DNA from 3 places in the Pseudarthrobacter phenanthrenivorans Sphe3 genome. Region 3 is predicted to be linked to each of the others. Evidence: riboswitches for the same ligand, from Rfam matches in the RefSeq annotation. Region 3 holds a riboswitch; each other region holds the start of a gene.
What was found. A riboswitch is a leader RNA that binds a small molecule or an ion and turns the genes downstream of it on or off. The one in region 3 is predicted to bind S-adenosylmethionine.
Positions count from the first base shown of each region.

Region 1: another riboswitch for S-adenosylmethionine. It lies ahead of ASPHE3_RS12440 (aminotransferase class V-fold PLP-dependent enzyme); the one in region 3 lies ahead of ASPHE3_RS06535 (bifunctional o-acetylhomoserine/o-acetylserine sulfhydrylase).
Region 2: another riboswitch for S-adenosylmethionine. It lies ahead of ASPHE3_RS18285 (DUF1737 domain-containing protein); the one in region 3 lies ahead of ASPHE3_RS06535 (bifunctional o-acetylhomoserine/o-acetylserine sulfhydrylase).

Region 1 covers NC_015145.1:2,672,968-2,680,355, forward strand. The annotation lists gene aroA (3-phosphoshikimate 1-carboxyvinyltransferase) at 1-894, shown strand, start outside; gene rsgA (ribosome small subunit-dependent GTPase A) at 878-1,993, shown strand; gene hisN (histidinol-phosphatase) at 2,042-2,854, shown strand; SAM riboswitch class IV at 3,008-3,121, shown strand; gene ASPHE3_RS12440 (aminotransferase class V-fold PLP-dependent enzyme) at 3,156-4,580, shown strand; gene ASPHE3_RS12445 (class I SAM-dependent methyltransferase) at 4,670-5,428, shown strand; gene ASPHE3_RS12450 (metal-dependent transcriptional regulator) at 5,472-6,200, shown strand; gene ASPHE3_RS12455 (fluoride efflux transporter FluC) at 6,197-6,625, shown strand; gene ASPHE3_RS12460 (fluoride efflux transporter FluC) at 6,622-7,032, shown strand; gene ASPHE3_RS12465 (hypothetical protein) at 7,126-7,388, shown strand, end outside.
Region 2 covers NC_015145.1:3,933,299-3,940,686, reverse strand. The annotation lists partial or broken gene ASPHE3_RS18300 (DUF222 domain-containing protein) at 1-803, opposite strand, end outside; gene ASPHE3_RS21620 (DUF1905 domain-containing protein) at 922-1,221, shown strand; gene ASPHE3_RS18295 (O-succinylhomoserine sulfhydrylase) at 1,226-2,434, opposite strand; gene ASPHE3_RS18290 (rhodanese-like domain-containing protein) at 2,435-2,845, opposite strand; gene ASPHE3_RS18285 (DUF1737 domain-containing protein) at 2,842-3,120, opposite strand; SAM riboswitch class IV at 3,134-3,248, opposite strand; gene ASPHE3_RS18280 (hypothetical protein) at 3,468-3,722, opposite strand; gene ASPHE3_RS18275 (TetR/AcrR family transcriptional regulator C-terminal domain-containing protein) at 3,947-4,654, shown strand; gene ASPHE3_RS18270 (pyridoxamine 5'-phosphate oxidase family protein) at 4,673-5,137, opposite strand; gene ASPHE3_RS18265 (aminodeoxychorismate lyase) at 5,206-6,135, opposite strand; gene cls (cardiolipin synthase) at 6,267-7,388, shown strand, end outside.
Region 3 covers NC_015145.1:1,414,665-1,422,052, forward strand. The annotation lists gene ASPHE3_RS06505 (NAD(P)/FAD-dependent oxidoreductase) at 1-4, shown strand, start outside; gene hutI (imidazolonepropionase) at 16-1,227, shown strand; gene ASPHE3_RS06515 (DeoR/GlpR family DNA-binding transcription regulator) at 1,326-2,114, shown strand; gene ASPHE3_RS06520 (CPBP family intramembrane glutamic endopeptidase) at 2,222-3,001, shown strand; gene ASPHE3_RS06525 (HNH endonuclease signature motif containing protein) at 3,087-4,802, opposite strand; gene ASPHE3_RS06530 (VOC family protein) at 5,069-5,707, opposite strand; SAM riboswitch class IV at 5,869-5,984, shown strand; gene ASPHE3_RS06535 (bifunctional o-acetylhomoserine/o-acetylserine sulfhydrylase) at 6,027-7,349, shown strand.

The DNA.
Region 1 (7,388 bases), 1.3 Mb from region 3:
CCGTCGTCACTGCCGTTCCTTGTGGAGGGCACCGGGGAAGTCCGCGGCGGCCACCTGGTGGTGGACGCCAGCGCGTCCTCCCAGTTCGTCTCCGCCCTGCTCCTGGTGGGGGCACGGTTCACGGAAGGCCTGCACCTGGAGCATGTGGGCAAGCCGGTGCCGAGCCTTGACCACATCAACATGACAGTCTCCGTCCTCCGGGGTGCCGGGGTGGCTGTCGATGATTCCGTCCCCAACCACTGGGTTGTCAGCCCCGGACCCATCCGTGCATTTGACCAGCGGATCGAGCAGGACCTCTCCAACGCCGGGCCTTTCCTCGCGGCAGCGCTGGCGTCCCACGGCACGGTCCGCATCCCGGGCTGGCCCGAAGAGACGCAGCAGGTGGGCGACCTGTGGCGCAGCATCCTCACCCGGATGGGCGCGGACGTTTCCCTGCGCGACGGCGTCCTGACTGTTACGGGCGGCCCCACCATCAAGGGCGCGGACTTCGCCGACACCAGCGAGCTCGCCCCCACGGTGGCAGCCTTGTGCGCGCTGGCCGACGCGCCCTCGCGGTTGAGCGGGATCGCCCATCTGCGGGGCCACGAGACGGACCGGCTTGCTGCGCTCGTGGCCGAAATCAACCGCCTCGGCGGTGACGCGGAGGAAACCAGCGACGGCCTGGTGATCCGCCCCGCCAAGCTGCACGCCGGCGTCGTGCACAGCTATGCGGACCACCGCATGGCTACGGCCGGCGCCATCCTTGGCCTGGCTGTGGAGGGGGTCCAGGTGGAGGACATTGCCACCACCGCCAAGACCATGCCGGACTTCCCGCGGCTCTGGGCGGACATGCTGGCCCAGGACGGTCCGGCCGGTACGGGGGCGGAAGGTTCCAGCGGTGGCGCGGAGCACTGACTCCTGGGATGAATCGGACGTCCGGATCAGGCCGAGCAAGAAGGGCTCGAGGCCCCGGACCAAGGACCGCCCCAGCCATGACGACGCCGTGACCGGGCGCATCATCACCGTTGACCGTGGCAGGTACACCGCTGTGGTGGGCGAGGACTCGGACAACGAACGCCTGGTTATTGCCGCCAGGGCAAGGGAACTGCGCCGGAACCCCGTGGTGGCCGGAGACTTTGTCTCACTCGTGGGCGACGTCTCGGGCGAACCCGACACCTTGGCCCGCCTGGTGAAGATCCAGGACCGCAAGACGCTCCTGCGGCGCAGCGCGGACGACACCGATCCGGTGGAGCGGGCCGTGGTGGCCAATGCCGACCAGCTGGTGATCGTGGTGGCGGCCGCCAACCCGGAGCCGCGCACGGGCTTCATCGACCGGGCCCTGGTGGCAGCGTACGACGCCGGCATCGAGCCGATCCTGCTGGTCACCAAAGCGGACGTCAAGGACCCCGCGGAACTGCTCTCCAATTACACCCACCTGGACTTTCCGGTGATCATCAGCCGGACGGCTGATGCACAGGCGTCAGGCGTGGACGCCCGGTCCGACGACGGCCTGTCCGCCCGGCTGGACAGCGCGGCGGTATCGGAACTCCGCGCCCACCTCGACGGGAAGGTCACCGTCATGCTGGGGCACTCGGGCGTGGGCAAGTCAACCATGGTGAACGCTTTGACGGGCGCGGAGCGGGCAACCGGCGGCGTGAACGCGGTGACGGGCCGCGGCCGGCACACGTCGTCGTCGGCCCTTGCCCTCCGCCTCGCGGACGCACCCCCCGGCAGCTGGATCATCGATACCCCGGGCATCCGCTCCTTCGGCCTGGCACACGTGGATCCGGACAGGATCCTGAGGTCCTTCCCGGACCTCTCCCCCGGCACCGATGACTGCGAGCGGGGCTGCAAGCACACCGCGGCTGCCGTGGACTGCGGGCTGGACGCGTGGGTGGCGGAAGGCCATGCCGGGCCCACCGGCGCCGCCCGGCTGGCCTCCCTCCGGCGGCTCCTCGGCACCGACCCGAGGATGGAAGCCCAGGAGGCCAAGGAGCTGGGCAGCGTCAACTGACGGGCGCCGGTTCCCGGCAGAAGCGCGCGCAGACGGTAGTTTGGAACCATGATCCAACCCGCTTCGAGCTATAACGATGACCTGCGCCTGGCCCATGTCCTGGCTGATTCCGTGGATGACCAGACCATGAGCCGCTTCAAGGCCCTGGACCTCCACGTTGAGACCAAGCCGGACCTGACGCCCGTCACCGACGCGGACAAGGCGGCCGAAGAAGCCATCCGCGGCCAGCTCTCCCGTTCCCGTCCGCGCGATGCCGTCCTCGGCGAGGAGTTCGGCAGCACCGGGCACGGATCACGGCGGTGGATCATTGATCCCATTGACGGGACCAAGAACTTCGTCCGGGGCGTTCCGGTCTGGGCCACCCTGATCGCACTGGTGGATGAGGGCGAACCGGTGGTGGGCGTGGTGAGCGCTCCCGCGCTGGGCAAGCGCTGGTGGGCGGCGAAAGGCATGGGCGCCTACATGGGGCGTTCCCTGGCCGCGGCCACCCGCCTCAGGGTCTCCAACGTCTCCAGCCTGTCCGATGCCTCGCTGTCCTATTCGAGCCTGGGCGGCTGGAAGGAACGCGGCAACCTCAACGAGTTCCTGGGCCTCACCGAGGATGTGTGGCGGACCCGGGCCTTCGGCGACTTCTGGTCCTACTGCATGGTTGCGGAAGGCTCGGTGGACATTGCCTGCGAGCCTGAACTGAACCTTTACGACATGGCTGCCCTGGTCCCCATTGTGGTGGAGGCGGGCGGCCGCTTCACGTCGCTGGAGGGCGAAGACGGACCGTTCGGCGGGAATGCCTTGGCCACCAACTCCATCCTGCACTCCGAGGTGCTGCGCAGGCTGAACCCGGACCTCGACGACCTCCTCTGATCCATCGAATTTCCGACGGCGGCTGACTCCCCACAGAGGCGGCCGCCGTCGTAATGTTCGGTGAAGGGGCCCTTTTCCAAGCGGACGTAACAAAGCCCTTAACATTTCCGCCGGCTTTTAACCTTCCCTGCCCATGTCCTACGCTCTTAACCAGGTCACGAGTGCCAGCGCAAAACCCCGGTTTGCTGGCCGGCAACCCTCCATTCGCGGTGGGGTGCCCCGGGTGACGACCAGGCCGGTCCGGAACGGATGCGGCAAGCGCGGATTCCGTCACGGAGTCCTGTTGTGAAGTGAGGTCTTTGTGACAACTGCCACCGTCTCCCCCAGCGCTGCCATCCAGCCTGCAACCACTGCCCTCTTTGACCAGTGGCAGGCCGCCGCCGGCCGCCCGCTTGCAGCAGTCACCGGCGCTGAAATCCAGGCCCCGCTGATCCATGGCGGGCACGTCCGCTACGCGAACCTCGACTATGGTGCGTCCGCCCCGGCTCTGACTGTGGTGTCCGCGTACCTCAACGAGATCCTGCCCTACTACGCCAGCGTCCACCGCGGCGCAGGCTACGCGTCCCAGATCAGCACCTCCGTGTACGAGAACGCCCGCGCCATTGTCCGCGGATTCGTGGGCGGCCGCCCGGATGACTCCGTCATCTTCACGCGCAACACCACTGACTCGCTCAACCTGCTGGCAGGCTGCCTGCCCGCAACCGGCGGGGTACCGGACGGCGACGTGCTTTACCTGGACATCGAGCACCACGCCAACCTCCTGCCATGGCAGGGCGTGCCGCACCGCAGCATCGTCGCGGAAGACACGATCGCAGGCACCATCGACGCGGTCAGGGCCGAACTGGAACAGGGCGGAGTGAGCCTGCTCGCCATCACCGGCGCCTCGAACGTCACCGGTGAGATCCTTCCCATCCGTGCCCTCGCCGCCCTGGCCCACGGGCACGGCGCACGGATCGTGGTGGACGCAGCCCAGCTGGCCCCCCACCGGCGCGTGGACATCACCCCCGACGACGTGGACTACATCGCTTTCTCCGGGCACAAGCTGTACGCGCCCTTCGGCGCGGGCGTGCTGGTTGGCAGGGCGGACTGGCTCGACGCCGGCACCCCCCACCTTGCCGGCGGTGGGGCCGTGAAGGAAGCAAGGCTCGACGGCGTCAGCTGGGCAACCGGCCCAGCCCGCCATGAGGGCGGATCACCGAACGTCCTTGGCGCCGCCACGCTGGCCCGCGCCACCCAGGTCATCGCCGAACTTGACCAGGACCGGTGGCACGCCCACGAATCCGCCATCCGGTCGTTCCTCGTGGAGGGCCTGCAGGAGATCGACGGCGTTACGGTCCACCAGATTTTCAAGGACACCGACCCGGACACGGACACCATCGGCGTGGTCAACTTCTCCGTGGAGGGCTACGACGCCGGCCTGGTGGCCGCCTACCTGTCAGCGGAACATGGCGTGGGGCTGCGCGACGGCCGCTTCTGCGCACACCCGCTCCTGAAGCGGCTGGGGCTTCCGTCCGGTTCCCTGCGGGCCAGCTTCGGTGTCGGCTCCAGGCTGGAGGACGCCGAGCGGCTCCTGGCCGGCATCCGGGACCTGCGCAGCAAGGGCCTTGGCTGGGACTATGTGGTTGACGCCGGCCGCTGGGTTCCCGCCAACGACAACCGTACGTACCCGCACTGGGCACCTAACACCCCCGGCACCGCCGGCGCGGCGCCCTGCATCGACGACTGATCCCGCTTGGTCCCCCCTGGGACCTTGGCCGGGCACCAGATGCGGTAAATTCGGAAGACACCAAAGTACCCGGATGAAGGAGGCCGCTCGTGGCACGGGGTGGCCCCAGGCTGGATCACGGCCGCCGCCGGGAGCTCGGCCAAAGCTTCCAGGACGGTGGCGAACACTACCAGCAGGTGCGGCCCGGCTACCCTGCGGAAACTGCCCGCTGGGTAGTACCTCCGGGCGCCCGTGACGCCCTCGATGTGGGCGCGGGGACCGGCAAGTTCACGGAACTGTTGCTCGACCTGGGACTCTCCGTCACAGCCGTGGATCCTTCGGCGGACATGCTCGCACAACTGGTGCAGCACTGCCCGGGCGCCACGGCTGCGCTGGGCACCGCTGAGGCTACCGGCCTGCCCGAGGCGGCGTTCGACGTCGTCACCGTTGCGCAGGCATGGCACTGGTGCGATGCGCTGCGGGCAAGTACGGAACTGGCGCGGGTACTGCGCCCGGGCGGAACCCTGGGGCTTGTCTGGAACCAGCTGGACACTTCCGTCCCCTGGGTGCACCGGCTCTCCCGGATCATGCATGCCGGGGACGTCTACAAGCCTGGTTTCCGGCCGCTGGTGGGGCCGGAGTTTGAGCGGCTGGAAAGCCATCTGACCCACTGGCAGGACGCCGTTACCACCCATGGCCTGATGGAGCTGACGAAGTCGCGGAGCTACTACCTGCGTGCGGGCGAGGCCACCCGGGCCAAGGTGCTGGCGAACCTCGACTGGTACCTCCACGAGCATCTGGGGCATGGTCCGGACGAAGAACTGGAACTGCCTTACCTCGCTTTGGCGTGGCGGGCGGTAAGGGCATGAGCGGCAGCCGCCCGGCGTCGGGCGAGCCGGTAGGCTTGAATCCGTGAAGACCAGTGCGCCCTCCTCCTCCATTGAGGACTACGTCAAGGTCATCTACTCATTCACCGAATGGCAGGACAAGCCCATCACGTCCTCGCAACTGGCGCAGCGGCTGGGAGTGGCCAATTCATCTGTCTCGGAGATGGTCCGCAAGCTGAAGGACCAGGGCCTGGTTGACCACAAGCCGTACAGTGCCATCAGGCTGACGGACACGGGCCTGCGGCTGGCGCTTTCCATGGTGCGGCGCCACCGCCTGATCGAAACGTACCTCGTCCAGCAGCTGGGATACAGCTGGGACGAGGTGCATGATGAGGCCGAACTGCTGGAGCACGCCGTCTCGGACACGTTCGTTGAACGGGTGGCAGCCAAGCTCGGGAACCCGCAGCGCGATCCGCACGGGGATCCCATCCCCACGGCGGACGGCCAGGTGCTCATGCCCCGCGCCCACCTCATGGGTGAACTCGATGAAGGCCACACAGGCCGGATCACCCGGATCAGTGACGACAACCCCGACCTGCTTCGCTACCTTGCAGCCGAGGAGATCGACCTCGACGCAGAGGTCGAAGTGGTGGGGCGCAGGCCCTTTGGCGGGGCCCTGGTGGTCCGGATCAGGAACTCGGGCCGGACCCGGGACTACGACCTCGCGGACGAGGTCACCTCGGCGCTGTGGGTGCACAGCGACCACCCGCACCCCGGCTGCCTCCTCGGGGATGCCGGCACGTCCAGGGTATGAGCAGGCGGGAATCAGCAGCGTCGCCCGGGCTACCCGTCTGGCTGGCCGTTGCGGCCGGGGGGTTGGTGGGCACCGAACTGCGGTACGGCCTGGGCCTGGCTTTCCCCGAGGTGCCGGGTGCGTTCCCGTGGGCAACACTTTGCATCAACGTGGCGGGCAGCTTTGTGCTGGCTGCCCTGACCACTGCATGGCTCGCCCGCCCCGGAACGGCTTTCTGGCTGCGGGCCGGGTTGGGCCCCGGCCTCCTGGGGTCCTTCACCACGTTCTCTGCCGTAGTTTTCTCCGTGGACCAGCTGGCGCGGGCCGGAGAGCACGGCGTGTGGATTGCCTACCTTGGGTTGTCGCTGGTGCTGGGGCTTGGTGCCGCCGGCCTCGGGTGGCGGTTTGGGAAGCAGATCGGCCGGCCGGTCCGGAGCGGGCCATGATCGCGGCCGTGCTGGTGGGCGTTTTCGGTGTGGGCGGGGCGCTGCTCCGTTTCGGCGTCGACAGCTGGTTTGCGCACCATAGCTCACGCCGTATCCGGGCTGCCGGTGCTGGTGCTCGTATTCCCGTAAGGCTGCACTGGCCGTGGGCCACGCTGGTGGTCAACGTTGCCGGCTGCTTCATCATCGGGGCGGCTCACGCCCTTATCGCCCGGCAGGGCTTGGGCCCGGAGTGGCAGGGCGCCCTGGCCACGGGCCTGGCTGGCGGACTCACCACGTTCAGTTCATGGACCACGGCAACCGTGCGGCTGCTGGGCGAAGCGCGGTTCCTGTCAGCGGCTATGAATGTTGCGGCCAACCTGGTTCTGGGGTTTGCTGCGGCCGTGGCTGGCATGGCCCTGCTGTCCTAAGCTTGCTGGGTTTGTTGGAGGCGTGGGCGGGCCTGCTGTTGTGGCGGATCCCTGCAGGTCCGGATTTGGCGGGCTCCCGTATCGTGGATGGTGATGATTAGCAGACGCGACGCGGCCATTGCCCTTGACGTACCCCTGGAGATGGCGCAACGCCATGGCCTGCCAAAGTGGATGAGCGAAGCCGAGCTCGGCGAAATCCTGGACAACCCGCCGGCCTGGCTGGTCCAGTCGCGGGCCAACCGTACCGGCAAGCGCCCGGTGTGGGTCCACCTTGAGTGCGCCGTCTGCGGTTACGAGGAAGCCGCCCGCCCCAAGAAGTGGTGGCCGGAATTCACCTATGTGGTGTGCGGGCACCA
Region 2 (7,388 bases), 1.7 Mb from region 3:
TCGGACCTGCGTTGGGCGAGGGTTCGTGGTTCGTGGGGGCCTTGGAGGCCGCGGGCCAGGGCGGTGGTGCGGTTCCAGATGGCGTTGGCGGTGTCGCCGGGGAGGTAGAGCGAGAGCCAGGCCATGCCGTCGCGGTCCCTGGTGTATTCCAAGCGCCGGTCTGCGGCGCATTTGGCATGGCGTTGTTCGAGGGATTCGGGATGGTGGCGTTCGCGCCAGGCCCGGACCTTGCTTCGGAAGCGGGAGGGGACGAGTTTACCCGGTGCGGCGCCGCGGGCGGGGTTGGGTGCCTGGGGGTCGAAGAAGTGCGCCACCAGGGCGGCGGCGCCGGCGGGGCCCAGGCCGTCGGTTTCGTCGACGATGATTTTGGCATGCTGCCAGGAGATGATCCCCGCGGACAGGGCGTCCAGTGCCAGGGGGACGGCGCAAAGCTGACGGGACTGGGTGACGAGTGCCCCGGCCGCGCTGGAGCTTATGGTGAGGACGCCGGCGATTTCCTCAACCGCGGACATCTCGGCGTAGGTCCGTTCGTGCACGGGCGCCTCGGGCGGGATCATGGCGTGCTGGATGCCGACGGCTTCGGCGGCGTCCCGGGCTTTGACCGCGGCGATTTGCGCTTCGAGTTCCTTTGCCACCGCCATGCGCTCCAGGCGGAGCTCATACCGGCGCTCAAGCACATTAATCCCGGCGCCCGGACCAGAGCCGGTTTCCAGGGCGGCATCTTCGAGAAACAGGGCATCCAGGCGGGCAGTGGAGGCCTGAATGCCCTCCATTGCTCTTGCAGTCCCCGTGCCGTTTCCCATGGAAACATCCTCTACCGGGGGTCTGACATTTTGAGGGCGGCTGGCCTGCCTCCTGGGGAACCTCCAAGACTTCTTTGGCAGCTTTATTCGAAGGTCGCGATCGTGCCATACTCAGCGCGTGACGGCGTCGTATTCCTTTAAAGCGGAGCTGTGGCTCTATCCAGGGGAAGCCGGTTGGCATTTCGTGACCCTGCCTGCGGATATCGCTGACGATATCCGTGCTCAAACTGCCGGTGCCAGCAAGGCTTTTGGGTCAGTAAGGGTTACTGCGGAGATCGCAGGCCATTCCTGGCAGACCTCATTATTTCCGGACAGCCAGAAAGGCTCGTATCTCCTGCCCGTCAAGAAGTCCGTCAGGAACAAAGCCGGGATCGATGCAGGTGACGTGGTAGGGGTGGCGCTCCGCACGGAAGCATGACCAGCTAGATCTGCTTGAGCGCCTGCTCCAGGTCTCCGATCAGGTCGTCCACGTCCTCCAGCCCCACGGACAGGCGCACCACGCCGTCGCTCAACCCGATCGCAGCCCTCCCCTCCGGACCCATCGCCCTGTGCGTGGTGGTGGCCGGGTGGGTGATGAGGGACTTCGCGTCGCCGAGGTTATTGGAGATGTCGATGATCTTCAGGGCGTCCAGCAGCGCAAAGGCGGCTTCCTTGCCGGAACGCCCGCCGGAAGGCGCCAGCTCGAGGGTGAGGACGGTCCCGCCGGCGCTCATCTGTTTGGCGGCGAGCTCATACTGCGGATGTGACTTCAGGAGCGGGTACTTCACCCAGCTCACGGCAGGCTGCTGCTCCAGCCACTCGGCGAGACGAAGGGCTGTGGCGGAAGAGTGGTTGACGCGCAGGGCCATCGTTTCCAGGCCCTTGGTGAGCACCCAGGCGTTGAAGGCGGACAGGGCGGGCCCGGTATGGCGCATGAGCTGCTTCACGGGGCCGTCGATGAACTCCTTGGTGCCCAGGATGGCGCCGCCGAGCACCCGGCCCTGGCCGTCAATGTGCTTGGTTCCGGAGTACACAATCACGTCCGCGCCGAACTGGCCGCAGCGCTGCAGCAGGGGAGTGGCAAAGACGTTGTCGACGACGACTGTCGCCCCCGCCGCATGGGCCAGTTCACTGACGGCGGCGATGTCCACGATCTCCTGCATGGGGTTGGACGGCGACTCGAAGAAGACGGCAGTGGTGGGCTGGGAGAGCGCTGCGCGCCACTGCTCCAGGTCCGGTCCGTCCACAAATACGGTCTCCACGCCCCAGCGCGGCAGGATCTCGTTCAGGATCACGAAGCAGGAACCGAACAACGAGCGGGCAGCCACAACGCGGTCACCGGCCGCCAGCAAGGCACCCAAGGCGGTGAAAACGGCGGACATGCCGGACGCCGTCGCAAAGCACGCCTCCGTGCCTTCCAAAAGCCGGAGCCGCTCCTGGAATGTGGCTACGGAAGGGTTGCCGTAGCGGGAGTAGACAAAGCGCTCGTCCTCGCCAGTAAAGGCTCGTTCGGCGGCTGCAGCGGATTCGTACACGAACCCGGAGTTCAGGAAGACAGCCTCGCTGGTCTCCTGGAAGTTGGTGCGGTCCAATCCGCCGCGGACGGCCTGGGTGTCGGGGCTCCAGCCGGCGGCGTCTTCGTTGAAGGTCACTTAGTTCTTTCCCAGGTTGGTGGGCAGGCCGCGGTTCTTCCAGCCGTTGACGGTACGTTCGCCGTAGCGGTCCGGCTCGCCTTCGAAGCCCTCCAGGACGTTGTAGGAGGTGAATCCCGCCTGGGTGGCGGCAATTGCCGCGGCAATGGAACGCTGGCCGGAACGGCACAGGAACACCAGCTCGGTTGACCGGTCCTCCGGCGCCTGCTGCGTGAGGTCGTTGATGAAGTCCGGGTTCTGGATGCCGCCCGGGAAGGACCACTGGATGAAGAGGGGATCGTTGTCCGTGGCTTTGGTATCGGGGATGCCGATGTGCGCCCATTCGCCTTCGGTGCGAACGTCCACCAGCACAGCACCCTGCTGGAGCTTCTCCCAGGCCTCCTGCGGGGTCAGGTCTCCGGCGTAGCTCATGCGTGGCCCTCGCCGTCGAACTCGAGGTCGTCGCCTGCAGCTTCAAGGTCATCCACGGCGTCGGCCACTGCGGCGTCGGCGGAAGCGATGGCTGCGGGCAGGACCACGGCCTGGGCGACGATGACGCTGGTGCCGTTGAAGGTTGCCGCCGGGCTGCCGTGGAGCACATAGCCTTCCGTCAGGGCGTTGGAGATCCGTTCGCAGAATTCACGGTTGTCCGGTCCGCTGATCAAGCGGTAGGACAGTTTCTCTTCAGGGGCAGGTGCGTCAGACACGACGGATCTCCTTCTCTCACGCTTGCAACTCGAATCGGTCGATATGCCGAGTATTCACCTGAGGCACCCCGCCGCGGAAGGAGGGTTGCCGACCGGCCAGTCAGGGCTTGGCGCCGGTACTCATTACTCCGCAAAAACGTAACACTTGCCGCCGTGAGCCGCACCGCCGCCGTCGTCATGTTGCGTAACTGAACCGTGCAAGGCGCCGCGGGTAGGCTCAGCACCTCCCGTGAAGGTACGACGGCGGATCCGCCGGCAAGAAGGACGGCCAGCCCGCAAACAGAAAAGGCGCGGACCGCCTGTCGTGAGGCTGCGGTCCGCGCCGGAATTCCTTGCGGGAAGGGCTCCTAGACGAGCCCGGGGTAGCTGGCCATGATGTAATCGGCAGCGGCCGGGCCTTTCATGCGGAGCCCATTGTGGCCGGGGGCAACCCGGTGGTTCATTGCTGACCAGAAAGTTGACTCAGGGCGCGGCTTTTGCTGGTTGATGAAACACCAGCTCGTGTACAGGCCGTACAGCCGGTCGCTGTCGAGCGTGGATTCCGAGGCCTGGTCGACGTAGGTGGCTTCTTTGAGGAAAAGATCAAACTGCGAATGTGCCATGACGGCTTCCCTTCGCTAAGTGCGGTGGTGCCGCCGTTCGGCTACAGCAGCCAACCTCAATGCCGTGCACAGGGCAATGGGGGTTGTGGATGAAGCCCGCTATGACCACGGACTATGGGACGTGTCAATGCCGCATCTACACTGTAGACTTTACCCGTAGACTACACATCAGGCAAGCGTTTGGATTAACCCCTGCGGACTTGCTGCTAGCCAGGATGGAAACCATGGCCTCCCCCAAACCGACCAAGGCCGGTTACAGGCGAAAAGCCCCGCTGACCAGGGACCTCGTGCTCGCAAAGGCGCTTGAGGTGCTTGACAATGAGGGGCTGGATGCACTGACCATGCGCCGTCTAGGCCAGGAGTTGGACCGCGATCCGATGAGCCTTTACCGGTACGCGGAGAATCGGGCGGCGCTGCTCGACGGAGTCACGGAACTGGTGCTCAACAAACTCTCCATCCAGCCCGAGGACCCGGACTGGAAGGCCCAATTGCGCCACATAGCGCACAGTCTGCGAACGCTGGCGCTGGAGCATCCCAACGTCGTACCACTGCTGGTGACCAGGCCACTGTCCACGCCGCTGGGCCTGCGCCCGCTCGGAACGCTGCGCCCCTTGGAGCAGATCCTGTCCCTGCTGGTGGGGGCAGGGTTCAGCCCCGCGGGCGCCCTCCACGTCTACCGCGCCTACTACGGATTCCTCTACGGGCACATCCTCAACGAACTGCAGGAATTCGTGGTGGACCCGGAGGAAAACGAAGTACTGCTGCGGCTTGGGCTGCACCGTCTTCCGGCCAAGGAGTTTCCCAGGCTCCGTGCCCTGGCCCCGGCCTTGGCCGAGTACGACGGTTCCGCCGAACTCGACCAGGGGCTTGCCATCCTGCTGTCCGGCCTGGAGGCGCAGCTTTCACGCGAGGTGGCAGTCTCAGGGCGTTAGTAGAGGCCGCAGCCGCTGCTACTCGAAGGATGCCCGGCGCTTATCCTGCGCCCGGGTGCTCCAGATATCGGGCCGGTTCACCTTGAAGCGGCGGCCCGTGAGAACCTGGGCTGAGAGCCTGATGTAGTTCGCCTTTTCCCCCGGCTGCCACGGCTCCAGCCCCAGGCTGTCCACCGCGTCCTTGTCCTCCTGGTCTTCCATCACCTCTGTGTTTCCGCGCACCACTACGCTCCAGGCCTCTTCGGTATGGGGATCGTACCCATCGATCTCCATCGCCGCCGGCCGCTCCGAGAGCGCACTCCAGAGCTTGGTGACGCCGGCGGTGCGGAAGGCGATGCTGCGGCGGTGCACCACGTAATTGACGGGGAAGATTTCAGGATGGCCATCAACCACCAGGGCGAGGCGCCCCACCGCGTCGTTTTCCAGGAGTTCCCAGCATTCGTCAAAGGTCAGGTGGTCTTTCGGCTGCGTCTGCGAGTCCATGAACCACACCTTACGGGCACTGTCCCGCAGGAGCCTAGGGTGCAAAGGACCTGGATCCGGGTGCGTCCTTACTGTATGCCCGCCAACAGCTCGTTCAGTTCCGCGGTGAGCTCTTTCTGGACGGACGCGGTACCCACTTCCTTGCCGTCGATCCGGTTCACCGGCGCCAGCAGGCGGACACTGGAAATCAGCCATACGGCGTCGGCATCCAGCAGGTCCTGCGGCTCCAGCGGGCCGTAGCCAAGTTCCCAACCCGCCGCCTTGGCAGCAGCGAACAGCGCGCCCTGGGAGGTTCCGGGCAGGATGCCGCTGTCCAGTTGCGGTGTGATGAGGCGCTTAACGGAAGTGCCGTCGTCGGACGTCCCTGCGTGGGCCATCAGGACAGTGGAAGTGGGCCCTTCCAGGACGCGGCCGTCGGTTGAGATGAAAATGACGTCGTCAGCGCCCTGTTTCTGGGCGTGGCGCAACGCCGCCATGTTCACGGCGTAGGACAGCGTCTTGGCGCCCAGCAGCAGCCAGGGGGCGCGCTCGGCTGCGCCGCTGTCATAGCCGCGGTCCAGGAGGATGACGTCGATGCCGGCCTCACGCTGGCGCCGGGCGCCGGCCCCGACCGGTGATGCTTGGACCCAGGCGGTGGGTGCGGACGCACCCTCGACACCGCGGGTCACCACCAGCTTGACCACCAGTTCGTCCGCCGCGGCCGAGGCGGGCGGGTGCTGCGAACGGTGCTGGGCGACAGCATGGGTGATGGCGCGCCGCCACTCCTGCTCACTTGGGATCACCAGGTCGAGCGCGGCTGCGGAGCCGGCCAGGCGGTCCAGGTGCGCCTGGAGCTTCCGGACCGTGCCGCCCACCGCCAGCATGGTCTCGAAGATGCCGTCCCCGCGGGTGGCGCCCTGGTCGGTGACCAGGAGCTGGGGCTTGGAAGCGTCGGCCAGCCTGCCGTCCGGGAAATCAGGATCGAGGAAAACGAGAACCACGGAAGCCGGAGAAGTCATGGCTCCAGCTTAGTGCCGCACCGCACGGATAAGCTGGGCGGAGTGCCTGGCTGGAAACGGTCCGCCGGGAGCCCATCCTCCGGGGGTTTATTTCATTGTTGTGGCCATTTTCGCTTGCCGGCACCGCGCCAATGTGGGTGGTGGTAGTGCTGGGCATCGCCGACCTGGTTATCCGCGTCCTGGCGCTGGGGATCATTCCGGGAAACAGGCGCCCCACCACGGCAATGGCATGGCTGCTGGGCATCTTCTTCGTCCCGTTCGTGGGGATCATCCTGTTCCTGCTGTTCGGCAACTTCAGGCTCTCCAGCCGGCGCCGGGAACAGCAGCAGCAGGTCAACGAACGGGTGCGCGCGGGGATCTCCTCGCTGGCCGAGGTAGAAAGCGACTACCCGGGACCCGAATGGGTGAAGTCCGCGGCGGAATTGAACCGGCGGCTGGGATCGGTGCCCATGGTGGACGGAAACACCGTGGACCTGATCCCCGGCTATCCGGACTCCATCCTGGAAATGACCAAGGCCGTGCGGAAGGCCGAGAAGTTCGTCAACGCCGAGTTCTACATCATGAGCACGGACCACATCACCGATGAGCTTCTCACCGCCTTGGAGGAAGCCGCCGAGCGCGGGGTTGAAGTGCGGGTGCTCTTCGACCACATCGGCACCCTCCGGGTTAAGGGATACCGGAAACTGCTGAAACGGCTGCGCGCGGGCAAGATCCAGTGGAAGCGCATGCTTCCGCTCCTGCCCATCCACGGCCAGTGGCGCCGGCCGGACCTGCGGAACCACCGCAAGATCATGGTGATCGACGGCGAAATCGCCTTCACCGGCTCGCAGAACCTGATCGAACCCTCCTACAACAATCCCCGCCACCGCAAGGCCGGCAGGGAATGGGTGGAGCTGATGGCCCGCCTCCAGGGGCCGATCGTCACAACCCTGAACGTCGTCTTCGCCACCGACTGGCTGAGCGAAACGGACGAGTCCCTGGAACACCAGCTGCAGCTGCCCTCGAACCTGCATCCGGGGAAGGTTACGGCGCAGGTTGTTCCCAGCGGGCCGGGGTTCATTACCGAGAACAACCTGCGGCTCTTCAACACGCTCATCTACTCGGCCCAGCACCGGATCTCGATCTGCAGCCCCTATTTCGTGCCGGACGATTCGCTGCTCTACGCCATCACCACCGCTGCCCAGCGAGGGGTGGACGTGGAACTGTTCGTATCGGAGAAGGGGGACCAGTTCCTGGTGCACCATGCCCAGCAG
Region 3 (7,388 bases):
CTGAAGAATGGCTCTATGAGCACCCTGATCACCAACATCGCCGAGCTGATGACGCAGGACCTGAAGCGCCGGGTCCTGAAGGATGCTGCGGTGGTGATCGAAGGTGATCGGATTTCATGGATCGGTGCTGCGGCCGACGCTCCCGCTGCGGATGACGCCGTCGACGCCGGCGGGCGGGCCATGCTCCCCGGCTGGGTGGATTCGCACACGCACCTGCTCTTCGCCGGTGACCGGACGGCCGAGTTCGAGGCGAGGATGGCGGGGGAGTCCTATTCGGCCGGCGGCATTGCGGTGACCATGAACGCGACGCGTGCCACCTCGGATTTCGACCTGACACGGCTTGCCCTGGGCCGGGTTGCCGAAGCCGTTTCGCAGGGCACCACCTACCTTGAGACCAAGACCGGCTACGGCCTGGACGTTGAACACGAAGCCCGCAGTGCCCGCATTGCCTCCACAGTGGCGGACCAGGTGACCTACCTCGGTGCCCACCTGGTTCCCGCAGGGGAGGATCCCGACGCCTACACCGAGCTGGTGTGCGGGCCAATGCTGGCGGCGGTCCTGCCGTTCGTGCGGTGGGCGGACGTCTTCTGCGAGGAGGGAGCATTCACCGTGGAGCAGTCCCGCAAGGTGCTGCTCGCCTGCAGGGACGCCGGACTGGGCCTGCGCGTTCACGGAAACCAGCTCGGGGAAGGGCCCGGCGTGCAACTGGCGGTGGAGCTGGAGGCTGCGAGTGTAGACCACGTGAACTACCTCGCGGACCGGGATGTGGAGGCGCTCGCTGGGACTTGGGCCGGCTGGGACGCCGGAACCGGAAGCGGGCGCCGCGGAACCGTGGCCACATGCCTGCCTGCCTGCGACCTCTCCACCCGGCAGCCGCTGGCCCCCGCCCGGAAGCTCCTTGATGCCGGGGTGCAGGTGGCGTTGGCATCCAACTGCAATCCGGGCACGTCCTACACGAGTTCCATGGCATTCTGCGTCACTACGGCTGTGCTGCAGATGGGACTGAGCGTCCACGAAGCTGTCCGCGCGGCTACCTACGGCGGGGCCCTTGCCCTGCACAAGGACAAGGGAATCGACGTCGACGGCGAACGGGCGGTGGGTTCCATCGCGGTCGGACATCGTGCGGATTTCCATGTCTTGAATGCGCCGTCGGCTACGCACCTTGCGTACCGCCCCGGCATGCCCCTGACGTACGCTGTATGGCGGGCCGGGAAGCGGGAGCGCTAGGATTCCCACCCTCGATATGACGTTAGGTGATCATAAGTAGTCTGTTATGATCAGAAAGCGTCATCGAGGCTGGTGGCGGGAGTATCTGGAGGCTTTGCATGACCCGCACCGACCGCTTGACGGCAATCCTTGACCTGCTCGCCAAAACCGGCCAGGTGGAGGTCGAAGAAATTGTGAGCACCCTGCACGTCTCTCCGGCCACTGCCCGGCGGGACCTGGACAGCCTGGCCAAGCGACGGCTGCTGACCAGGACCCGGGGCGGAGCCACCACAGGGGCATTGGCCTACGACCTGCCTGGCAGATACAACCGGGACGATCACGCCGAAGCGAAGCAGCAAATCGCGCAGGCGGCCTCAGGCCTCATTGCCCCGGGTGCCGTGATCGGCCTGTGCGGCGGTACCACCAGCACCGTGCTGGCCCAGATCCTGGCTACCCGTGAAGACCTCAACGCGCCCTCCAACCAGCCCACCCTCACGGTGGTGACCAACGCCATCAACATCGCGTCGCAGCTGGCAGTCCGGCCCAACATCAAGGTCATGGTCACCGGCGGGATCCTCAATCCGCGCTCCTACGAACTGGTGGGCCCCTATACGGACATCATCATGCAGAAAGTGGTGCTGGATATCGCTTTTATCGGCGTCAACGGCATCGACCCGGAAGTGGGGCCCACCAACACGGGGGAGGGGGAAGCCTCGGTCAACGCCCTGCTCGCCAGCCGGGCCCGGGTTTCCTACGTGCTGGCAGACTCCTCAAAGGTGGGGGTGCGTGCCTTCGCCACCATGGACGGTTACAACTTCACCCGGCTCATCACCGACTCCGGGATTTCGGCACGCGACAAGGCTGCCTTCGAGTCGAACGGCACGGAAGTCATAGTCGCCGGCAGTTGACGTGCCGCCACCCTGACCTGCGGCGGCGGCCGGGGTAGCCCTGGCGGGGAGTCGGACACCGGCAGGGCAATCAGGCCGGATCCAGAAACTGCAGGCAAGATGGGAACATGCTGGTTCCCTCCCGCCGTCGTCTGCGGATCGAAGTCTGGATCGTCTTGGGCCTCTCGCTGGGCCAGTCCGCCGTGTACTCCGTGGTGCAACTGCTGGACAAGATGACGCGTGCGCCCCTTGCGGAGGGCACCTCAACACTGAACCGCTCGCAAAGCACCCGTGAGTATTTCGATCTGACCTACCAGCTGCTGGACATTGTCTTCGCGCTGGTGCCCGTGCTGCTCGTGTTCTACTTCCTCAGTGACCAGCGGCAGGCCGCATCCGGCGACGGAAGCAAAGCCGGTTCGGCCTTCACGAGGCTGGGGTTCAATTTTGAGCGGCCCGGCCGGGATCTGCTGCAGGGGCTTGGCCTGGCGGCGCTGATCGGCGTCCCGTCCCTCGGTCTGTACGCGGCGGGAAGGGCTCTTGGGGTTACCACCGCCATCATTCCCAGCGCACTCGACGCCTACTGGTGGACAGTGCCCGTGCTGATCCTGTCCGCGGTCCGCCACGGGATAGTGGAGGAAGTCATCGTTGTGGGCTACCTGCTGGACCGCTTCGGAAAATTCGGTTGGAGCGTTCCGTTGTCCATCATGGCGAGCTCGCTGTTGCGCGGCACGTACCACCTGTACCAGGGATTCGGGCCGTTTATCGGCAACGTATTGATGGGCGTGGTCTTTGCCTGGTTGTATACGCGGACGCGGCGGGTGATGCCGCTGGTGATAGCCCACGCACTGCTGGATATCGTGGCGTTCGTGGGCTTCAGCCTGTTCGGCAAGGCCGTGGGACTGGGGTGAAGCTGTGCGACTGAATAAGGGACTGGGCCAAAGGCGTCCGGACGGCCCCAGGCACACCTAGACGATGGCGACCAGCAGGTGGCGGCTAGGTAATGGCCGGTTCCAGGTCCCCTAATGGCTCCTGACCCGGGACGAGCGGGTCCCCGGCCAGGCCGGTCGGCACCGCGTAGAAGTCCTCCCATAAGGGGTCATCCGCAGGCAGGTCGTTCGGGTCTACCAGGTTGTCGCTCATAGGTTCCTCAAGTGGAGGCTCCAGATAGGGGAGGCCTCCGGGAGGGCAGGCATGAGCAGCGGGCATCGCCGGGTGGGGCGGTGCGCCATGCACTTGCCCGTTGTGGCGCTCGTCCGGTTTCAGTCCTACCAGCAGGTCTGGCCAGTGGGGTGGTTCCCAGTCCTGGTGTTCGCTTTTGTAGTGGTGCCCGGTCGGTGAGGTCCAGCCGGGTGGTTCGTTTTTGGTGGCTGGTGTTGGTTTCCAGCCGCTGGTGTGCCTGAGTTTGTGGTGTTTCGGGCAGGGTTGTCCCAGGTTGGAGATCCCGGTGGCACCGCCTTTATGCCAGGCGAGAATATGGTCTGCTTCGTTGTCCAGGGAGTGGTTGCTGCAGCCGGGGAAGGGGCATTTGCCGTCCCGCAGCCGCAGCCAGTTCCGCATCGCCTTGGTCACCCGGTAGCTGGTCCGGCCGATCTCCAGCGGCGCCCCGTCACGAGGATCAATGAGCACCCGGTGGAAGGAACCGGCACCATTCGCGACCAGATCCCTTGCCGTGGACGGCGGGATCGGGCCGTACCCGTCCAGCATGGCCGGCTCGTCGGTCAGTCCCATCAGGGAAAACACCGGCACGGTGACCAGGACCTGCGCACGGATCGAATCGCCCTGCCCGGGATGGGCTTCAGCACCTGTTCCCCGGGCCCCGGCTCCAGAGCCGTAGCCGGGGCCATGGCCGGAGCCTGTGGAACCGCCGTTGGTGCCGCTGGTCAGGAGGGCGGCGCAATAGGTGTCTGCCCGGCGCTGGGTGAGGGTGCGGTCTTCCCCGGGCCCTTGCATTCCCCGGGCGAGGGCGGTGAGCCGGTTCCAGATGGCCGATGCTTTGTCCGCGGGCAGGCACGCGGCGATCCAGGCCATCCCGTCAGTGTCCTTCCAGTACTCGACCCGCCGGTCCGCTGCACCCTTGGCGTGACGCTTCTCAATCGATTCGGGGTGGTGGCGTTCCCGCCAGGTCCTGGCCTTGGCCTTGAACCGGTACGCCGGCATTTCCCCGATGGTGGCACCCGTGGTCCGGTGTGCGGCGTCGGGGTCCAGGAAATAGTCCTCCAGGGCCGCCGCCGCGGCCGGGTCAAGGCCGAGGGTCTGGTCCACCATGGTCCGGGCATGCGCCCAGGAAATGGTCCCGGCCTGCAAAGCGGCGAGGGTCCGGGGCCGGGACGTGGTCAGGGCGTGGGCGTCGGCCAGCAGCGCACCGGCGGCGCGGTCGCCGATGACCAGCGCACACCCGACCTCGGCCACCAGGCTCCGGTCCTGCGCCGTTGCCTCCTGGGGTGAACGTGCCGGACCGTTCAGGGCCTGCGTGGCCGCGGCAAACACCTCCACCGCCTGCGCCTTCAACGCCGCCAGCTTCGCCTCCGACCGGGCTACCCCGGTTAAAACCTCCAAAGCCCCATCAGCAACCCGCTGCAACGCATCATCAAAGCCCGCGCCGGCAGTACAGGAACCAGCAGTACCGCCGCCAGCGAGCACCGCCGCAAAAGCAGCCACCGAAGCGTCAACCGCCGCCTCAGCCTGCACCACCGCCGGGTTGATTTCCATACCCAAAGTCTCGCAGGAGGGTCTGACATTTTCCCGGGAGACCTGGAAAAGCTGGCGGGGCGTTCTTGCTTTGCTCACCTGTTGGACCTGGAGAATCAACCGCGCTGTGGACCCAACCCGTCGGGTTAGGACAGGAAATGGATTCGGCCGCCATCGGCAGGTGACCCCGTTGTCACAAGCTGATGGCGGCCGAAGCTCATCCGGGCAGGCTGTAGCTCCTGCCCAAGGCGGTACCTGAGGTGAAACCCCAAGGCATAGGAGGAGGGTCAGATTGTGACTGCCCCGTTGGCGGTTTCAAACGTGACGGAAAGGATCCCGGGGGTCCCGTGCGGGGCCACCCACTCCACAGCCACGTCTTCCAGCGGCTTCTCCACGGGCTCTCCAAGCCATTCGGTCACGCGTGCCGCCGAGCCCGCAATGGTCAAGCAGCTCATTTTGACGTTGCTGTCGTAGGCGTTGGACGGGTGCAGGGAAGGATCGCCTTCCCACTTGAGCATGTAGGGCACCTGGGGGTCCGCAATGAGGCCCAGGATGCCAATCTGCTTCCACACGAGTTCGCGGCCATCGGGAAACTTGCGGTTTCCGTTCACGGCAGACCGGCCCAGCCGCTCCTCGAACGGGGCGAGGTCGTCCACTTCGACGCACCAGCCCATCCAGCCGCCGCCCGCGGCGGACCGGGCACGCACTGCCTGTCCGAAGGGGGCCTTGTCTGAGGCGGGGTGGTCCAGGACCTCCACGACCTCCAGGTACTTATGCCCGGCGAGGGGAATGATCATGTTCCGGGTTCCGAACCGGGGGTGTACCCCGCCCTTCACTGCCTCAACGCCGAGGGCAGAGGAAATACGTTCGGTGGTGGCAGCCAGGCCATCGTGTTCACAGGCGTAAGAGACGTGATCCATGCGCATGGCAACATCTTGGCACTTTGTGATCGGGCTCTCAGCTTAGGTAACCCTTACTCGGAATTCCCGCGCCGGAGAGCAGTGAAGCCCGTCCGCGGGCAAAAAGATCCGAGTCTATGTTCGTCATAATCGCATCCCTGTCGGGCGCTGTTCCTACACTGGCCTCAGGTCATGAGCGCCAGCGCCAAGCCCCGGCTCGCTGGCCGGCAACCCTCCATCCGCGGTGGGGTGCCCCGGGTGAGGACCTGGCTGTCCGGCAACGGCCGGATGGCAAGCGCGGCCCGCGGTGCTTCGAGCCTGCCGGGCCCATGTCAAAGGAGCCTTAGTGTCCAACGGATGGTCTTTCGAAACCCGCCAGATCCATGCAGGGCAGGAGCCGGACAGCGCCACAGGTGCCCGTGCCCTCCCCATCTACCAGACGACGTCGTTCGTTTTCCCCAGCGCCGAGAGCGCTGCGAACAGGTTTGCCCTGGCCGAGCTCGCGCCCATCTACACCAGGATCGGCAACCCCACCCAGGATGCGGTGGAGCAGCGGATTGCCAGCCTCGAAGGCGGCCTGGGTGCGCTGCTGCTCAGCTCCGGCCAGGCGGCTGAGACCTTTGCGGTCCTGAACATTGCCGAGGCGGGGGACCACATCGTGGCCAGTCCCAGCCTCTACGGGGGGACCTACAACCTCTTCGCCCACACCCTGAAGAAGTTCGGCATCTCGGTCACGTTCGTAGCGGATCCTGACAACCTCGAGCAGTGGCGTGACGCGGTCCAGCCCAACACCAAGCTCTTCTTCGCTGAGGTGGTGTCCAACCCGCGGCAGGACGTCCTGGACATTGAGGGCGTGTCCGGAGTTGCGCACAGCGCCGGCGTCCCCCTGATCGTGGACAACACCCTGTCCACGCCCTACCTCATCCGTCCGCTGGAATGGGGTGCAGACGTCGTGGTGCACTCGGCTACCAAGTACCTGGGCGGGCATGGGTCCGCGATCGCCGGCGTCATCGTGGACTCGGGAAACTTCGACTTTGGCAAGGACCCCGGGAAGTTCCCCGGCTTCAACACTCCGGACCCCACTTACAACGGCCTTGTCTACGCGCGTGACCTTGGGGCGGACGGTGCCCTGGGTGCCAACCTGTCCTATATCCTCAAGGCCCGGGTCCAGCTCCTGCGTGACCTGGGTTCTGCTGTCTCGCCATTCAACGCCTTCCTGATTGCCCAGGGGCTGGAAACGTTGAGCCTGCGGGTGGAACGGCATGTTGCCACCGCGCTGGAAGTGGCGCAGTGGCTCGAAGCGCGTGACGACGTCGAATCGGTCGCCTACGCGGGTCTGCCCTCCAGCCCATGGTTCGAGCGCGGGCGCAAATACGGTCCCAAAGGTACAGGGGCTATCGTCTCGTTCAACCTGGCCGGCGGCGCGGAAGCGGGCAAGCGCTTCGTGGACGCCCTGGAGCTGCACTCCCATGTGGCAAACATCGGCGACGTCCGCTCCCTTGTCATCCATCCGGCGTCGACCACCCACAGCCAGCTCTCACCGGAGCAGCAGGAAGTGGCCGGCGTGACCCCGGGGCTGGTGCGGCTTTCGGTGGGCATTGAGCACATTGACGACATCCTGGCCGACCTCGAAGCCGGCTTCCGGGCGGCCAAGGCCGCCGCAGCCTGAACCTGCCGCACCACCTGGCCGGCAGCCGGGGAAGTCACA